One region of the Kitasatospora cineracea genome, then DNA from elsewhere that is predicted to be linked to it. Evidence: riboswitches for the same ligand, from Rfam matches in the RefSeq annotation. Region 1 holds a riboswitch; the other holds the start of a gene.
What was found. A riboswitch is a leader RNA that binds a small molecule or an ion and turns the genes downstream of it on or off. The one in region 1 is predicted to bind S-adenosylmethionine.

Region 1 (7,237 bases):
GGTCTGGAAGACCGGCCTGGGGACTCCCCCCCGTACGGCGCAGCCTCTGTCGCGGCTGAATGTATCCGGATATGCGCCCTCTGCAACAGGCCCAATTTGCGGGGAACCCCGTCGCCCGGCGGGGGATATTTCGGAACGAAAGGCGCATCCGTCGACAATTGCCACGGGACATAACGGACGCGTTGCCGCAAAACGACGAAACAATTCTGACGGCGGCCTGACAGAACAGGCGGAAAGCTCCCCGGCGGACGTCTCAGCGCGCGGAACGGAAGCGAGGCGGAAGCGGGGGCGGAACGGGTTCTGCACGGGCGGAGCGCGGTGCGGAAAACGAGGATTGAACCGGGCCGTGGAGGGGAACGGACCTGACCGGAACTCTACTCCCCCGATCCCGTCGGAATTCCGGCGGCCCGCCGCACCGGAAAACCGCAGGTAACCGGGCCGCCGGCCCCGGCACGCAGCGGGCCGCCGCCCGGTCCGGAAAAGGGAATTCCGGACCGAACGGCGGCTGCGGGAATGCGGGCGGTTCAGCAGCCGCCGGCCACCGCCGGAATGATCGACACCGAGGCGCCGTCCTTGATCTCGGTCTCCAGGCCCTCGGCGAAGCGCACGTCGTCGTCGTTCACGTACACGTTGACGAAGCGGCGCAGCTTGCCGGTGTCGTCCAGCAGGCGGGCGGCGATGCCGGTGTGGTTCGCCTCCAGGTCCGCGATGACGGCGGACAGGGTCGCGCCCTCGGCGGTCACCTCGGCGGCGCCGCCGGTGTAGGTGCGCAGGATGGTCGGGATGCGGACGGTGGCGCTCATGCGGTGCTCCTCGGGGCGTGGGGGGTGTCCTGCGGCTGGGTGTCAGGCGGTGGCGAGGCCGGCGGCGCGGAAGGACTCCAGCGTCGGGCGGATCACGGCGGTCATGCCGGCGTCGGCGACCGCGTCGAGGGTCTTGAGGCCGTCGCCGGTGTTGATGGCCACGGTCTCCTTGGACGGGTCCAGCAGGCCGGTCTCGACCAGCTTCTTCAGCACGCCGACGGTCACGCCGCCCGCGGTCTCGGCGAAGATCCCCTCGGTGCGGGCGAGCAGCTTGATCGCCTCGACCACCTCGGCGTCGGTGACGTCCTCGACCGCGCCGCCGGTGCGGCGGGCGATGTCCAGCACGTACGGGCCGTCGGCCGGGTTGCCGATCGCCAGCGACTTGGCGATGGTGTCCGGCTTGACCGGCTTGATCACGTCGCGGCCGGCCTTGAAGGCGGCCGAGACCGGGGAGCAGCCCTCGGCCTGGGCGCCGAAGATCTTGTACGGCTTGTCCTCGACCAGGCCGAGCTTGATCAGCTCCTGCAGACCCTTGTCGATCTTGGTGAGCTGGGAGCCGGAGGCGATCGGGATGACGATCTGGTCGGGCAGCCGCCAGCCGAGCTGCTCGCAGATCTCGAACGCCAGGGTCTTGGAGCCCTCGCCGTAGTACGGGCGCAGGTTGACGTTCACGAAGCCCCAGCCCTCGCCGGCCGGGTCGCCGATCAGCTCGGAGCAGAAGCGGTTCACGTCGTCGTAGTTGCCGTCGATGCCGACCAGCTCGCCGCCGTACACGCCGGCCATCACGACCTTGCCCTGCTCCAGGTCGTGCGGGATGAACACGCAGGACTTGAAGCCGGCCCGGGCGGCCGCGGCGCCCACCGCGCCGGCCAGGTTGCCGGTGGAGGAGCAGGACAGCGTGGTGAAGTCGAAGGCCCGGGCGGCCTCGATCGCGCAGGCCACCACCCGGTCCTTGAAGGAGTGGGTCGGGTTGCCCGAGTCGTCCTTGATGTGCAGCTGCGCGGTGAAGCCCAGCTCGCGGCCCAGGTTGTCGGCCTTGACCAGCGGGGTCCAGCCCGGGTTCAGGTTCGGCTTGCCGGCCACGTCGGCCGGGACGGGCAGCAGCGGGGCGTAGCGCCAGATCGACGCCGGGCCGGCCTCGATCCGCTTGCGCAGCTCCTCGGCGTCGTAGCCCGCGTAGTCGTAGGCGATCTCCAGCGGGCCGAAGCACTCCAGGCAGGCGAAGCTCGGGCCGAGCGGGAAGCGCGTCCCGCACTCCCGACAGGACAGCGCGGTCGCGGGACCGAGGTCGACGGCGGTGGGTGCGGCGGTGTCAACAGCCATGGTGGCGAGGCCCTTTCTCCTCATCTTCCCCGGAGCGCGGTCGCGTCCGGGACGGAATTGGCACCTGTCCCGCCGGGCCTGCTGGCCGCGCGGGAGGGTTGCCGGGACTTCAACGGGCCGTTCCCTCAGTCCCTCTGGATGAGCTCTGTGAAGTTGTGGTCGTACGCTGCGAGCGACCCCCGGGTGCGAAGGCACGATCGCAATACGAAGACTGTATCCGAAGGCCCGCGCGGACCCACCCCCGCGTCCGACACCCGAGACGAACCGACACAGGGAGCGAGACTTGCCGGAGCAGCCCGAGCCCGGGGTCCTGCCGGAGGTGGCCGACTGGCTGCGCCGCCGATCGTGGACGGCCGCCGACCGGCCGCTCGACCTGCTGCTGGCCGCCAAACGCGCCGCCGGGGCGGCCGGCACCGTCAGCGTGGTGCTGCCCGCGCTGGACGAGGAGCCCACCGTCGGCGAGATCGTCGCCGCGATCCGCACCGAGCTGGTCGAGCGCGTCCCGCTGGTCGACGAGCTGGTGGTGGTCGACTCCGGCTCGCAGGACGGCACCGCCGCCGCCGCGGCCGCCGCCGGCGCCCGGGTGGTGCACCGCGACGCGATCCTGCCCCGGCTGCCCGCCGAACCCGGCAAGGGCGAGGTGCTGTGGCGCTCGCTGCTCGCCACCAGCGGCGCGATCGTCTGCTTCGTCGACGCCGACCTGCGCGAGTTCGACCCGGCCTTCGTCTCCGGCATCATCGGCCCGCTGCTCACCGACCCGGCCCTGCAGCTGGTCAAGGCCATGTACGACCGGCCCTTCGAGGCCGACGGCGCCGTCGTCCCGGCCGGCGGCGGCCGGGTCACCGAACTGGTCGCCCGCCCGCTGCTCAGCCTGCACTGGCCGCAGCTGGCCGGCTTCGTCCAGCCCCTCGGCGGCGAGTACGCGGCCCGCCGCAGTCTGCTGGAACGACTGCCCTTCCCGACCGGCTACGGCGTCGAACTCGGCCTGCTGGTCGACGCGTTGGAGCTGGCCGGGCTGGACGCGCTGGCCCAGGTCGACGTCGGCGTCCGGCACCACCGGCACCAGGACGGCCAGGCCCTCGGCCGGATGGCCGCCACCATCTACCGCACCGCCCTGGAACGCCTGGACCGCACCCACCGCCTCAAGGCCGACCCCGACCTGGTCCGGCCGCTGCTCACCCAGTACACCCGCACCGCCGCGGGCTTCGCCCCCCGCACCCACCCCGTCCCGGCCACCGAACGCCCCCCGATGGCCACCGTCCCCGAGTACCGCGACCGCTGACCCGGGCGCCCGCCCGGCCCTCCACCGGTCCCCCACTGTTCACCCGGCCCGCGCCGCGCCGAGTGGTTTGGTCCGGTGATCGCACGGCAAGGTTGGCTGTATGGCCGATCACGTGTCCGAACGCCCCCAGCAGTCCGGAGCCGCCCCGATCCTGGTGGCCTCCAACCGCGGCCCGGTGTCCTTCCGCACGGAGGACGACGGCACGCTGACCCTCCGCAGAGGCGGCGGCGGCCTGGTGTCCGGGCTCTCCGCGATCGACGACCCGAACGCGGTCTGGGTCTGCGCCGCCCTCTCCGACGCCGACCGCACTGCCGCCCGGCAGGCCCCCGACGGTCGCCTCGACCTGGCCGGCCACGACGTCGGCGGACAGGCCGTCCGAATGCTGGACATCGATCCGGAGACCTTCGCCCGCGCCTACAACGGCGTCGCCAACTCCACCCTCTGGTTCGTCCACCACCTGCTCTACCAGACGCCCGTGCAGCCCGCCTTCGACGCCGCATTCCGCACCGAGTGGGCCGCCTACCGGGCCTACAACGCCGCCTTCGCCGAAGCCCTCGCCGCCGAGGCCGCCCCCGGCGCCGCCGTCCTGGTGCAGGACTACCACCTCTCGCTGGCCCCCGCCCTGCTCCGCGAACTCCGCCCCGACCTGCGGATCGGCCACTTCTCGCACACCCCCTGGGCCCCGCCGGACTACTACCGGCTGCTGCCCGACGACGTCGCCGCCGCCGTCCTCGAAGGCATCCTCGGCGCCGACCGCGCCGCCTTCCTGACCCGCCGCTGGGCCCTCGCCTTCGCCGACTGCTGCGAGGCCGTCCTCGGCGCGCAGGTCGACCGCTCCGAACTGACCGTCACCCACGGCGGCCGCACCACCCGGCTCGGCGTGCACGGCCTCGGCGCCGACGCCGAGTTCCTGCGCGAACGCGCCCACCGGCCCGACGTCGACGAACGCCTCGCCACCCTGCGCGAGGCCGTCGGCGACCGCCGCACCATCGTCCGGGTCGACCGCACCGAACTCAGCAAGAACATCGTCCGCGGCCTGCTCGCCTACCGGCACCTGCTGCGCACCCGCCCCGAATGGCTCGGCAACGTCGTCCACATCGCCTTCGCCTACCCCTCCCGCACCGACCTCGCCGAGTACCGCGACTACACCGCCGAAGTGCAGCGCCTCGCCGGGGAGATCAACGCCGAGTTCGGCACCGCCGACTGGCAGCCGCTCATCCTGCACGTCAACGACGACTTCCCGCGCTCCCTCGCCGCGTACCGGCTCGCCGACGTCGCCCTGGTCAACCCGATCCGCGACGGCATGAACCTGGTCGCCAAGGAGGTCCCCGTCGTCTCCGACCGCGGCTGCGCCCTCGTCCTGTCCCGCGAGGCCGGCGCGTACGCCGAACTCGCCGACGACGCGATCACCGTCAACCCCTACGACGTCATCGCCACCGCCGACGCCCTCGCCGAGGCCCTCGCCATGCCCCCCGCCGAACGCGCCGACCGCACCAAACGCCTCGCCGCCGCCGCCACCGCCCTCCCGCCCCAGCAGTGGTTCCTGGACCAGCTCCACGCGCTCCAGTAGCCGCGCAGAGCGAAACCGGGGGCGCGGGAGCAACTGCTGCGCGCCAGACCCTGCGCAAGCAGGGGCGCGGGGAACTGCGCGGCCAACCGAGCACGCACAGCCGGATCGCCCCGCGGGACAGTGTGTTGCACTGTCCCGCGACCGCACCGACGTGCGACTCCCTCCCCCAGCCCCAAGGGGGGCTGGGAGGTGCCCCCTTCGCGCAGTCCCCCGCGCCCCCGGCTTCGCGTTCGTCGCCCCTAGCCGCGCAGCAGCTCCGTCAGCCCGTTCAGCAGGTCGACCACCCCCGCCGGCCCGGCGACCAGCAGGTCGGCGCGTTCGGCGAGGGCCGCGACCGGGGGTTCGCCGGTGACGGGGCCGCTGCAGACGAGCAGGCCGGGGTGGCCGGCTTCGCGGCGGCGGCCGATCTCCGCGTAGGCGGCGAGGTCGCCGAGGTCGTCGCCGGCGAAGAGGACCGGGCCCGCGTCCCGTTCGGCGAGGAACTCGTGCAGGGCGGCCCCCTTGTCGACCCCGGGCGGCCGCAGTTCGAGGACCATCCGGCCGGGTTCGACCACCAGTCCGTGCCGCCCGGCGAGTTCGTCGAGCGGGCCGCGCAGCCGTTCCAGCAGCGCGTCCGGTTCGGGGGCGCGCCGGGTGTGGACGGCCAGCGCGCGTTCCTTGTCCTCGACGAAGGTGCCCTCGGGCACGTCCAACCCGGCGAGCAGCGACGGCAGTTCGCCCCGGACGGCGGCCACCCCGGGCGGCGGCGGGGCGGCGGTGACGGCGTTGCTGCGGGCGTCCCAGCGTTCGGCGCCGTAGTGGCCGAGGACGGTGAGGTGTTCGAGGCCGGGGGCGGCGGTGAAGCCGCCGTACGCGGCGGCGGTCGCGGCGGGCCGTCCGGTGACCACGACGACCGCGCCGACCAGCGGGGCCAGCGCGCCGAGTGCGGGGACGACCCCGGGGTGGGCGCGGGCCCGGTCGGGGTCGGCGACGATCGGGGCGAGCGTGCCGTCGAAGTCGAGTCCCACGACGGCGGACTTCGGATCGGCGAGCAGACCCGCCAGTCCGGTCCGACCCGCCTGGGTCGTGATCTGTTCAGCGATTCCCATGCCCCCGACGCTACCGGCCGCCGCCGGTCGCCGGGCGGCTATCGGGCCGGTGGTCACTGCCGGGCTTCGCGCCGCGCCTGCCGGATCCGGCGCAGCCGGTTGACCAGGACCGGGTCGTGGGCGAGTGCCTCGGCCCGGTCGAGCAGGGCGTTGAGCAGCTGGTGGTAGCGGGTGGCGGAGATGCCGAGCTCCTGCCGGATCGCCTGCTCCTTGGCACCGGCGGTCCGCCACCCGCGGGCTTCCAGGGCGAGCACGGCCCGGTCGCGTTCGGTCAGTTCGGCCATGCGTCCAGGCTATGCCCCGCCCCCGTCAGCCCGTCCCCGCCCGCCCCCGTCAGCCCGTCCCCGCCCGCCCCCGTCAGCCCGTCCCCGCCCGCCCCCGTCAGCCCGTCCCCGCCCGGCCCGGCCCGGCCCGGCCCCCGTCAGCCCGCCCGGCGGGCCTTGGCGGCCTCCGCGAGGGCGGTGGACTGCAGGTCGGCGAGCACCTGGTCGCCGCCGCTCTTCACGGCCTTGCCCATCTGCTGCTTGATCATGCTGCTGACCTTGTCCCAGGAGGGGTCGCCGTAGGGGTAGAAGCTGGCGGTGGGCAGGTTCTGCAGGAACTGGGCGAGGTCCTGGTGGGAGGCGTTGGCCGACATGTCGTCGAGGGTGTCCTGGGTGACGGGGAGCATGTTGTACTCCTCGTCGAAGGCCAGGGTGTTCTGCTTGGCGAGGGTGAAGTTCAGGAACTTCTTGATCTCCGCCCGGTGGCCGTTGGCCTTGAAGGCCATCAGCCAGTCGGCGACGCCGAAGGTGACCTCCTTGACCTCCTTGCTCTTGCGCGGGATCGCGGCGGTGCCGTACTGGATGCCGGCCGCTGCGGCGGCCTTGATCAGCGCGGGGTGGCCGTTGAGCATGGCGACCTCGCCCTTGGTGAAGGCGGTGAAGGCGTCCTTGCGGTTGGCCTGGCCGGGGTCGGGGTAGGTCAGGCCGCGGTCGACCAGGTTGGTGCGCAGCCACTTGAAGGTGTCCCGGTTGGGCTGGCTGTCGATGGTGTAGTTGCCGACGCTGTCGGAGAGTTCGCCGCCGCCGCTCATCGTCCAGATCATCGACTCGGCCTGGGCCTCCTCGGGGCCGAGCGGCAGCGCGTACGGGGTGACGCCCGGGACCTTGGACTTGATCAGCTCGGCGTC
Region 2 (7,237 bases), 2.3 Mb from region 1:
ACTGTCGGTGCTGACCGCGCTGTTCGTCCACGCGGGCTGGCTGCACCTGATCGGGAACCTGCTGTTCCTGTACGTCTTCGGTCCGGCCGTGGAGGCCCGGCTGGGCCGGGTCCGCTTCCTGGTCGGCTACCTGGCGATCGGCTACCTGGCCACCTACGGCTACGCGCTGGCCGAGTCCGGCACCCCCGACGCGGTGCGGGCGCTGGTCGGCGCGTCCGGCGCGATCGCCGGGGTGCTGGGCGCGTTCCTGCGGCTGTACCCGCGGGCCCGGGTGACCGCGCTGGTGCCGCTCCTGCTGTTCCTCCCGCTGCGCTTCCCGGCCTGGCTGGTGCTCGGCCTGTGGTTCGTCCTGCAGTCCTGGTCGGTCACCTCCGGCGGCGACGGGGTGGCCTACCTGGTGCACGTGATCGGCTTCGCCACGGGCTGGCTCTTCGCCTGGGCCGCCCGTCCGGCGGGCGATACCCTGGGCGCACCTTCTCGAACAGGAGTTGCTCAGTGATCACCGCGATCGTCCTCATCAACACCGACGTCGACCGGATCCCCGAGATCGCCGAGGCGATCGCCGCCATCGAGGGCGTCAGCGAGGTCTACTCCGTCACCGGCACCTACGACCTGGTGGCCATGGTCCGGGTCCGCAACCACGAGGACCTGGCCGAGGTGATCCCCGGCCGCCTCAACAAGGTCCCGGGCGTGACGAACACCGAGACCCACATCGCCTTCCGCACCTACTCGCAGCACGACCTGGAGGCCGCGTTCTCGCTCGGCCTGGACGGCTGACTCAGCCCTGCCGGCGGGTGTCCGCGACGCAGCGGCCGCCCTCGTTGCGGTAGCTCCACTGCGCGCCGTCGCTGACCAACTCCCCGACCGCGGCCAGGAACCGGTCCAGGTGCTCGACGGGCGTCCCGGCGCCGAAGCTCACCCGGATCGCGTTCAGGCTGCGCTCGCCGGGCAGCGACGGCTCCGGCGCCCCGCACTGGCCGGGGGCCGACTCCTCCCCGCCCAGCAGGGTCCGCACCAGCGGGTGCGCGCAGAACAGCCCGTCCCGGACGCCGATGCCGTACTCGGCGGACAGCGCGGCCGAGAAGTGCGAGCTGTTCCAGCCGCGCACCACGAAGGACACCACGCCGACCCGGTCGGAGCCCTCGCCGAACAGGTTGAGCACCCGCACCTCGGGGATCGCCGCCAGGCCCTCGGTCAGCTTCGCCACCAGCGCCCGCTCCCGGGCCTCCAGCGCCTCGAAGCCCGCCTCGTCCAGCGCCCGGCAGGCCGAGGCGATCGCGTACGCGCCGATCACGTTCGGCGAACCGGCCTCGTGCCGGGCCGGGCCGGTGTGCCACTCGACCGCCACCGAGCCGTCCAGCTCCCGGGCCACCGTCCGGCTCGCCCCGCCGCCGGCCAGGTACGGCTCCGCCGCGTCCAGCCAGTCCGAGCGGCCCGCCAGCACGCCGGCCCCGAACGGCGCGTACAGCTTGTGCCCGGAGAACGCCACCCAGTCGACGCCCGACTCCCGCACCGAGACCCGGTGGTGGGGCGCCAGCTGGGCCGCGTCCAGCACCACCCGGGCGCCGTACCGGTGCGCGACGGCGGTCAGCTCCTTCACCGGCCACAGCTCGCCGGTCACGTTGGACGCGCCGGTCACGCAGAACAGCTTCGGGCCCTGCCCCGCGCCCAGCAGCGCCTCCTCCAGCGCCGCCACCGCCTCGGCGTGCGAGCGCGGCGCCCGCAGGTAGCGCACCGTCAGGCCCTCGCGCCGCCACGGCAGCAGCGAGGCGTGGTGCTCGGTCTCGAACGCGAACACCTCGGTCCCGGCCGGGACCGCCCCCGCCAGCAGGTTCAGCGAGTCGGTGGTCGCCCGGGTGAACACCACCTGGTCCCCGTCCCGCAGGTCCAGGAACTCCGCGACGGTCCGCCGGCTCTGCTCGAACAGGTCGGTGGACAGCTGCGACAGGTACCCGGCCCCGCGGTGCACCGACCCGTAGTACGGCGCGTACGCCGCCACGTCGTCCCACACCCGCTGCAGGGCCGGCGCGCTCGCCGCGTAGTCCAGCGCCGCGTACCCGACCTTCTCCCCGGAGGCCAGCGGGACCTCGACGTCCCCGCCCAGCACCGCCAGCGGCTCGCAGATCTCGGTGACGACAGACATGGGTGCACTCCTCCAGGGGTCAGGACCCCGGAAGTGCACCCACCGGAAGTCCGCGCTTGCCACGCGGACTCATCGCCGCGCGGCCCGGTCCTCACCCAGGGCACCCCGCCACGGACGGAGGGTTGCCGGACAGCAAGCTGGGGCTTGTCGCTGCCACTCATGACCTGCGGAAGACAGTACACGAGACCACCCCGGTCTCAACACCCGTCCACATCCCGATACGGAACCGGCCCCGGCGGCGGCCGGGGAACGGCGGGCCGACCCGGCCGAAGTCCCTTGCGGCCGGGGGCAGTCGGCGCCGGAGCTGCGGACCGGCCGCCCCGGCCCGCCCTCAGGCCCGCGTCGCCTCCGCCCAGCGCTTCAGCAGCTCCCCCGCCGCCCCGGAGTCGATCGCCGCCGCCGTCCGCCCCATCGCCGCCGCGATCTGCTCGACCAGCGGCGCGTCCCCGAGCTCCAGTGCGACCAGCGCGGCCGCGCTGTTGAGCAGGACGGCGTCCCGCACCGGCCCGCGCTCGCCGTTCAGCACCCGGCGCGCGACCTCCGCGTTGTACTCGGCGTCGGCGCCGCGCAGCGCCTCGATCCCGACCAGGTCGATCCCGACCTCGCGCGGGTCGAACTCGAGCTCCGTCACCTCGCCGCCGCGGATCACCCAGACGTGCGAGGTGGTGGTGACGGTCAGCTCGTCGAGCCCGTCGTCGCCCCGGAAGACCAGGCCCTGCGCGCCGCGCCGGGCCAGCACGCCGGCGATCAGCCCGGCCAGCCGGGTGTCGAAGCAGCCGACGGCGTGCGAGGTGACCTTCGCCGGGTTGGTGAGCGGGCCGAGGATGTTGAAGACCGTCGGGACGGCCAACTCGGCGCGCGCCTGGGCGGTGTGGCGCATCGAGGGGTGGAACTTGGCGGCGAAGCAGAAGGTCAGGCCGACCTCCTCGGCCACCGCCGCGACCCGGTCGGCGGACAGCTCCAGGTTGATGCCGAGCCGGCCGAGCACGTCCGAGGAACCGGAGGCCGAGGAGGAGGCCCGGTTGCCGTGCTTGACCACCTTCGCCCCGGCCGCGGCCGCGACCACCGCGGACATGGTGGAGATGTTGACGGTCTTGGCCCGGTCGCCGCCGGTGCCGACGATGTCGACCGCGGGGCCGGGGATCTCCAGCGGCAGGGCGTGCGCGTACATCGCCTCGACCAGGCCGGCGATCTCCTCGACCGTCTCGCCCTTGCCGCGCATGGCGATCAGGAAGCCGGCCACCTGGACGGGGCTGGCCTCGCCGCTCATGATCCGGTCCATCGCCCAGGCGGTGTCGGCCTGGCCGAGGTCGTTCCCCCGCAGCAGCGAGCTGAGCAGGTCGGGCCAGGTGCGGACCACCTGCGCGGGGTCGCTACCGCCGTTCGCAGAGTGCGCGTTCACCATGGCTGACTCCAGCTCTCGTCATCGTCCCGGAGGGATCCCAGAGGAATGACGTCAGCCTATCGAGGGAGCGGGGACGGCCGCCCGGGGTTGCCGTCCCCTTCTCTCCAGTTGAGACGCGGTGGTGGGACGGCTCAGCGCCCGGCGGGCGCCCGCCGGGCCAGCCGGGCCCGCAGCAGCGCGGTCGCGGCGTCGGCGAGGGCGACCGGGTCGACGGGGTGCGAGATCGCGGCGTCGGCCCGGCTCCAGGCGGCGAGCCAGGAGTCCTGCGGCCGGCCGATCACCACCAGCACCGGCGGGCAGCCGTAGATCTCGTCCTTCAACTGCCGGGTCAGGCCCAGCCCGCCGACCGGAGCGGCCTCGCCGTCCAGCACGCACAGGTCGATGCCGCCCTTCTCCAGGGCGCGCAGCACCGCGGGGGCGGTGGCGCACTCCAGGTACTCGAGGGCGGGCACGTCCGCGGCGGGCCGCCTGCCGAGGGCGAGGGTCACCTGCTCACGGGTGTTGCGGTCGTCGCTGTAGACGAGAACGGTGAGCGTCTCGTCGGAGTGCTGCGCCATGGCCCCTGCTTCCTGGTGCTCGTCCTCTTATATGTGTGCCCACGCCGGGCGGCCCCGACCGAACGGCCCAGTGTGACCCGGACCACGTCCTGGGACGGATGCTACTCCCGCGCGCCCGTCCTGCGGAGACCCCGACGCGATCTCGCTCAAGCCGCCGCGCCCTGGACTCACCCCGCCGGCCCAGTACGCTCACCCGGTCCGAACAACCGTCAGAAAACGGGCGGTGCGCGAGGCGGGCATACCTCACGCACCGGACACTCCGAGGGACACCCCCCGGCGTGAAGACGGAATAAGGGACCGACATAATGTCCGTCGTGGCGACAGCAACAGCAACAGAAACCGGACACGCGCACGGAGCGGTCAACAGGCCGAACCTGGTCAGCGTCGGAACCATTGTCTGGCTGAGCTCGGAGCTGATGTTCTTCGCGGCCCTGTTCGCGATGTACTTCACCCTCCGCTCGGTCAAGGGCGCCGAGTTCTGGCACGAGAAGGCCCATGCCCTCAACGTGCCCTTCTCCTCGGTCAACACCACGATCCTGGTGCTCTCCTCCCTCACCTGCCAGCTCGGCGTGTTCGCCGCCGAGCGCGGTGACGTGAAGAAGCTGCGCTCGTGGTTCACGATCACCTTCGTGATGGGCGCCATCTTCATCGGCGGCCAGATCTTCGAGTACACCGAGCTGGTCAAGAAGGACGGCCTCTCGCTGTCCTCGGACCCGTACGGCACGGTGTTCTACCTGACCACCGGCTTCCACGGACTCCACGTGACGGGTGGTCTGATCGCCTTCCTGCTGGTCCTCGGACGGACCTACGCGGCGCGGCGCTTCACCCACGAGCAGGCCACCGCGGCGATCGTGGTGTCGTACTACTGGCACTTCGTCGACGTCGTGTGGATCGGCCTGTTCGCGACCATCTACCTGATCAAGTAACAGCCGCCCCGCCCCTGACCCCGCGTCACGTCGACGCGTGGGAGTCGGGGGCAGGCTGCTGCCGACCAGATCCTGACACCGGGGTTATTCCGTGAAAAAGCTCTCCGCACGACGGCGCCACCCACTGGCGGCGGTCGTCGTCCTACTTCTCGCCCTGGCGGCCACCGGGGGGCTGTACGCCGCTTTCGCGCCCGCCGAGAAGGCGCAGGCCGACAGCTCCGCGCAGTCGCTCGCCATCGACGAGGGCAAGAAGCTCTTCGCCGTCGGCTGCTCCTCCTGCCACGGCCTGAACGGCCAGGGCACCTCCGACGGTCCGTCGCTGGTCGGCGTCGGCTCCGCGGCTGTCGACTTCCAGGTCGGCACCGGCCGCATGCCGGCCCAGCAGCCGGGCGCCCAGGTCCCGCGCAAGAAGAACATCTACTCCCAGGCCGAGATCGACCAGCTGGCCGCCTACGTGGCCTCGCTCGGCCCCGGCCCGGTCGCGCCGGACAGCAAGCAGTACCAGCCCTCCGACGACCCGGTGACCAACGCCGAGCAGGTCGCCAAGGGCGGCGAGCTGTTCCGCACCAACTGCGCCCAGTGCCACAACTTCGCCGGCAAGGGCGGTGCGCTGACCAACGGCAAGTACGCCCCGTCCCTCGAGGGCGTGGACGCGAAGCACATCTACGAGGCCATGCAGACCGGCCCGCAGAACATGCCGTCCTTCCCCGACACCACCATGCCGGAGGAGCAGAAGCGCGAGATCGTGGCGTTCGTCCGCCACACGAACGACGAGCCCAACCAGGGCGGTCTCGCCCTGGGCAGCCTCGGTCCGGTGACCGAGGGCCTGTTCGGCTGGATCTTCGGTCTCGGCACGCTGATCGTGATCGCGATCTGGGTCGCCGCCCACACCACCAAGGCCAAGAAGTCATGAGCCACGACATGTCAGAGAACCTGCCGGAGGCGCACGGCGCCTCCCACGGCACGGACGTCGCCACCCACGGCGACCCGTTCGCCGACCCGGGCCTGCCGGCCCACGAGCCGCGTCGGACCGACATCGACGAGCGGGCCGCCAAGCGGGCCGAGCGCCAGGTGTCGCTGCTGTTCGTGGTGTCGATGCTGGCGACCGTCGGCTTCATCGCGTCGTACGCGTCGATCGACGCCGACAAGATCGTCTACATCTTCCCGCTGGGCCACGTCAGCGCGCTCAACTTCGCCCTGGGCATGACCCTCGGCGTGGCGCTGTTCTGCATCGGCGCGGGCGCGGTCCACTGGGCCCGCACCCTGATGTCGGACCACGAGCTGCCGGCCGAGCGCCACCCGATCGAGGCCGACGACGACGTCCGCAACGACGTCATCGAGCAGTTCAAGACCGGTGCCGCGGAGTCGGCCTTCGGCCGCCGCAAGATGATCCGCAACACCCTGATCGGCTCGATGGCCCTGGTGCCGCTGTCCGGCGTGGTGCTGCTGCGCGACCTCGGCCCGCTGCCGGAGAAGAAGCTCCTGCACACCGGCTGGGTGGAGGCCACCGCCAACAAGCCGATCAAGCTGGTCAACATGAACACCGACCAGCCGATGAAGCCCGAGGACATCGTCCAGGGCTCGCTCACCTTCGCCAAGCCCGAGGGCCTGGAGGAGTCGGCGGAGGACTTCCAGCAGAAGATCGCCAAGGACGCCCTGATGCTCATCCGGATCGCCCCGGAGGACATCAAGGACACCAAGTCCCGGGACAAGGGCTTCGAGGGCATCCTCGCCTACTCGAAGATCTGCACCCACGTCGGCTGCCCGATCTCGCTGTACGAGCAGCAGACCCACCACGCGCTCTGCCCCTGCCACCAGTCGACCTTCGACCTGGCGGACGGCGCTCGCGTCATCTTCGGCCCGGCCGGCCACCCGCTGCCGCAGCTGAAGATCACCACCGATGAGCAGGGCTTCCTGGTCGCCACCGGCGACTTCGACGAGCCCGTCGGCCCGAGCTACTGGGAGCGTCCGCGATGAGTTCCGCAAGCGGCACCAACAGTGCCTCCAAGCCGGCCAGCACGCGGGCCAAGCCCGCGAACAAGGCCGAGGCGGCTGTTGACTGGGTCGACGGCCGGCTCGGGCTCTACTCCCTGGCCAAGGCCAACCTGCGCAAGATCTTCCCGGACCACTGGTCCTTCATGCTCGGCGAGATCTGCCTCTACAGCTTCATCATCATCATCCTCACGGGTGTGTACCTGACGCTGTT

Region 2: linked by a shared signal. The riboswitch ahead of EDD39_RS15050 (aminotransferase class V-fold PLP-dependent enzyme) and the one ahead of thrC (threonine synthase) in region 1 are both predicted to bind S-adenosylmethionine.

What each region holds. Positions count from the first base shown of each region.
Region 1 is NZ_RJVJ01000001.1:955,124-962,360, forward strand. It holds gene EDD39_RS04160 (MoaD/ThiS family protein) at 525-803, opposite strand; gene thrC (threonine synthase) at 846-2,126, opposite strand; SAM riboswitch class I at 2,144-2,271, opposite strand; gene EDD39_RS04170 (glucosyl-3-phosphoglycerate synthase) at 2,410-3,408, shown strand; gene EDD39_RS04175 (alpha,alpha-trehalose-phosphate synthase (UDP-forming)) at 3,509-4,978, shown strand; gene otsB (trehalose-phosphatase) at 5,218-6,066, opposite strand; gene EDD39_RS04185 (DUF3263 domain-containing protein) at 6,120-6,350, opposite strand; gene EDD39_RS04195 (extracellular solute-binding protein) at 6,488-7,237, opposite strand, start outside.
Region 2 is NZ_RJVJ01000001.1:3,296,714-3,303,950, reverse strand. It holds gene EDD39_RS15060 (rhomboid family intramembrane serine protease) at 1-499, shown strand, start outside; gene EDD39_RS15055 (Lrp/AsnC ligand binding domain-containing protein) at 496-777, shown strand; gene EDD39_RS15050 (aminotransferase class V-fold PLP-dependent enzyme) at 779-2,143, opposite strand; SAM riboswitch class IV at 2,191-2,308, opposite strand; gene trpD (anthranilate phosphoribosyltransferase) at 2,475-3,548, opposite strand; gene EDD39_RS15040 (DNA-binding transcriptional response regulator) at 3,680-4,105, opposite strand; gene ctaE (aa3-type cytochrome oxidase subunit III) at 4,411-5,031, shown strand; gene qcrC (cytochrome bc1 complex diheme cytochrome c subunit) at 5,123-5,944, shown strand; gene qcrA (cytochrome bc1 complex Rieske iron-sulfur subunit) at 5,953-7,008, shown strand; gene qcrB (cytochrome bc1 complex cytochrome b subunit) at 7,005-7,237, shown strand, end outside.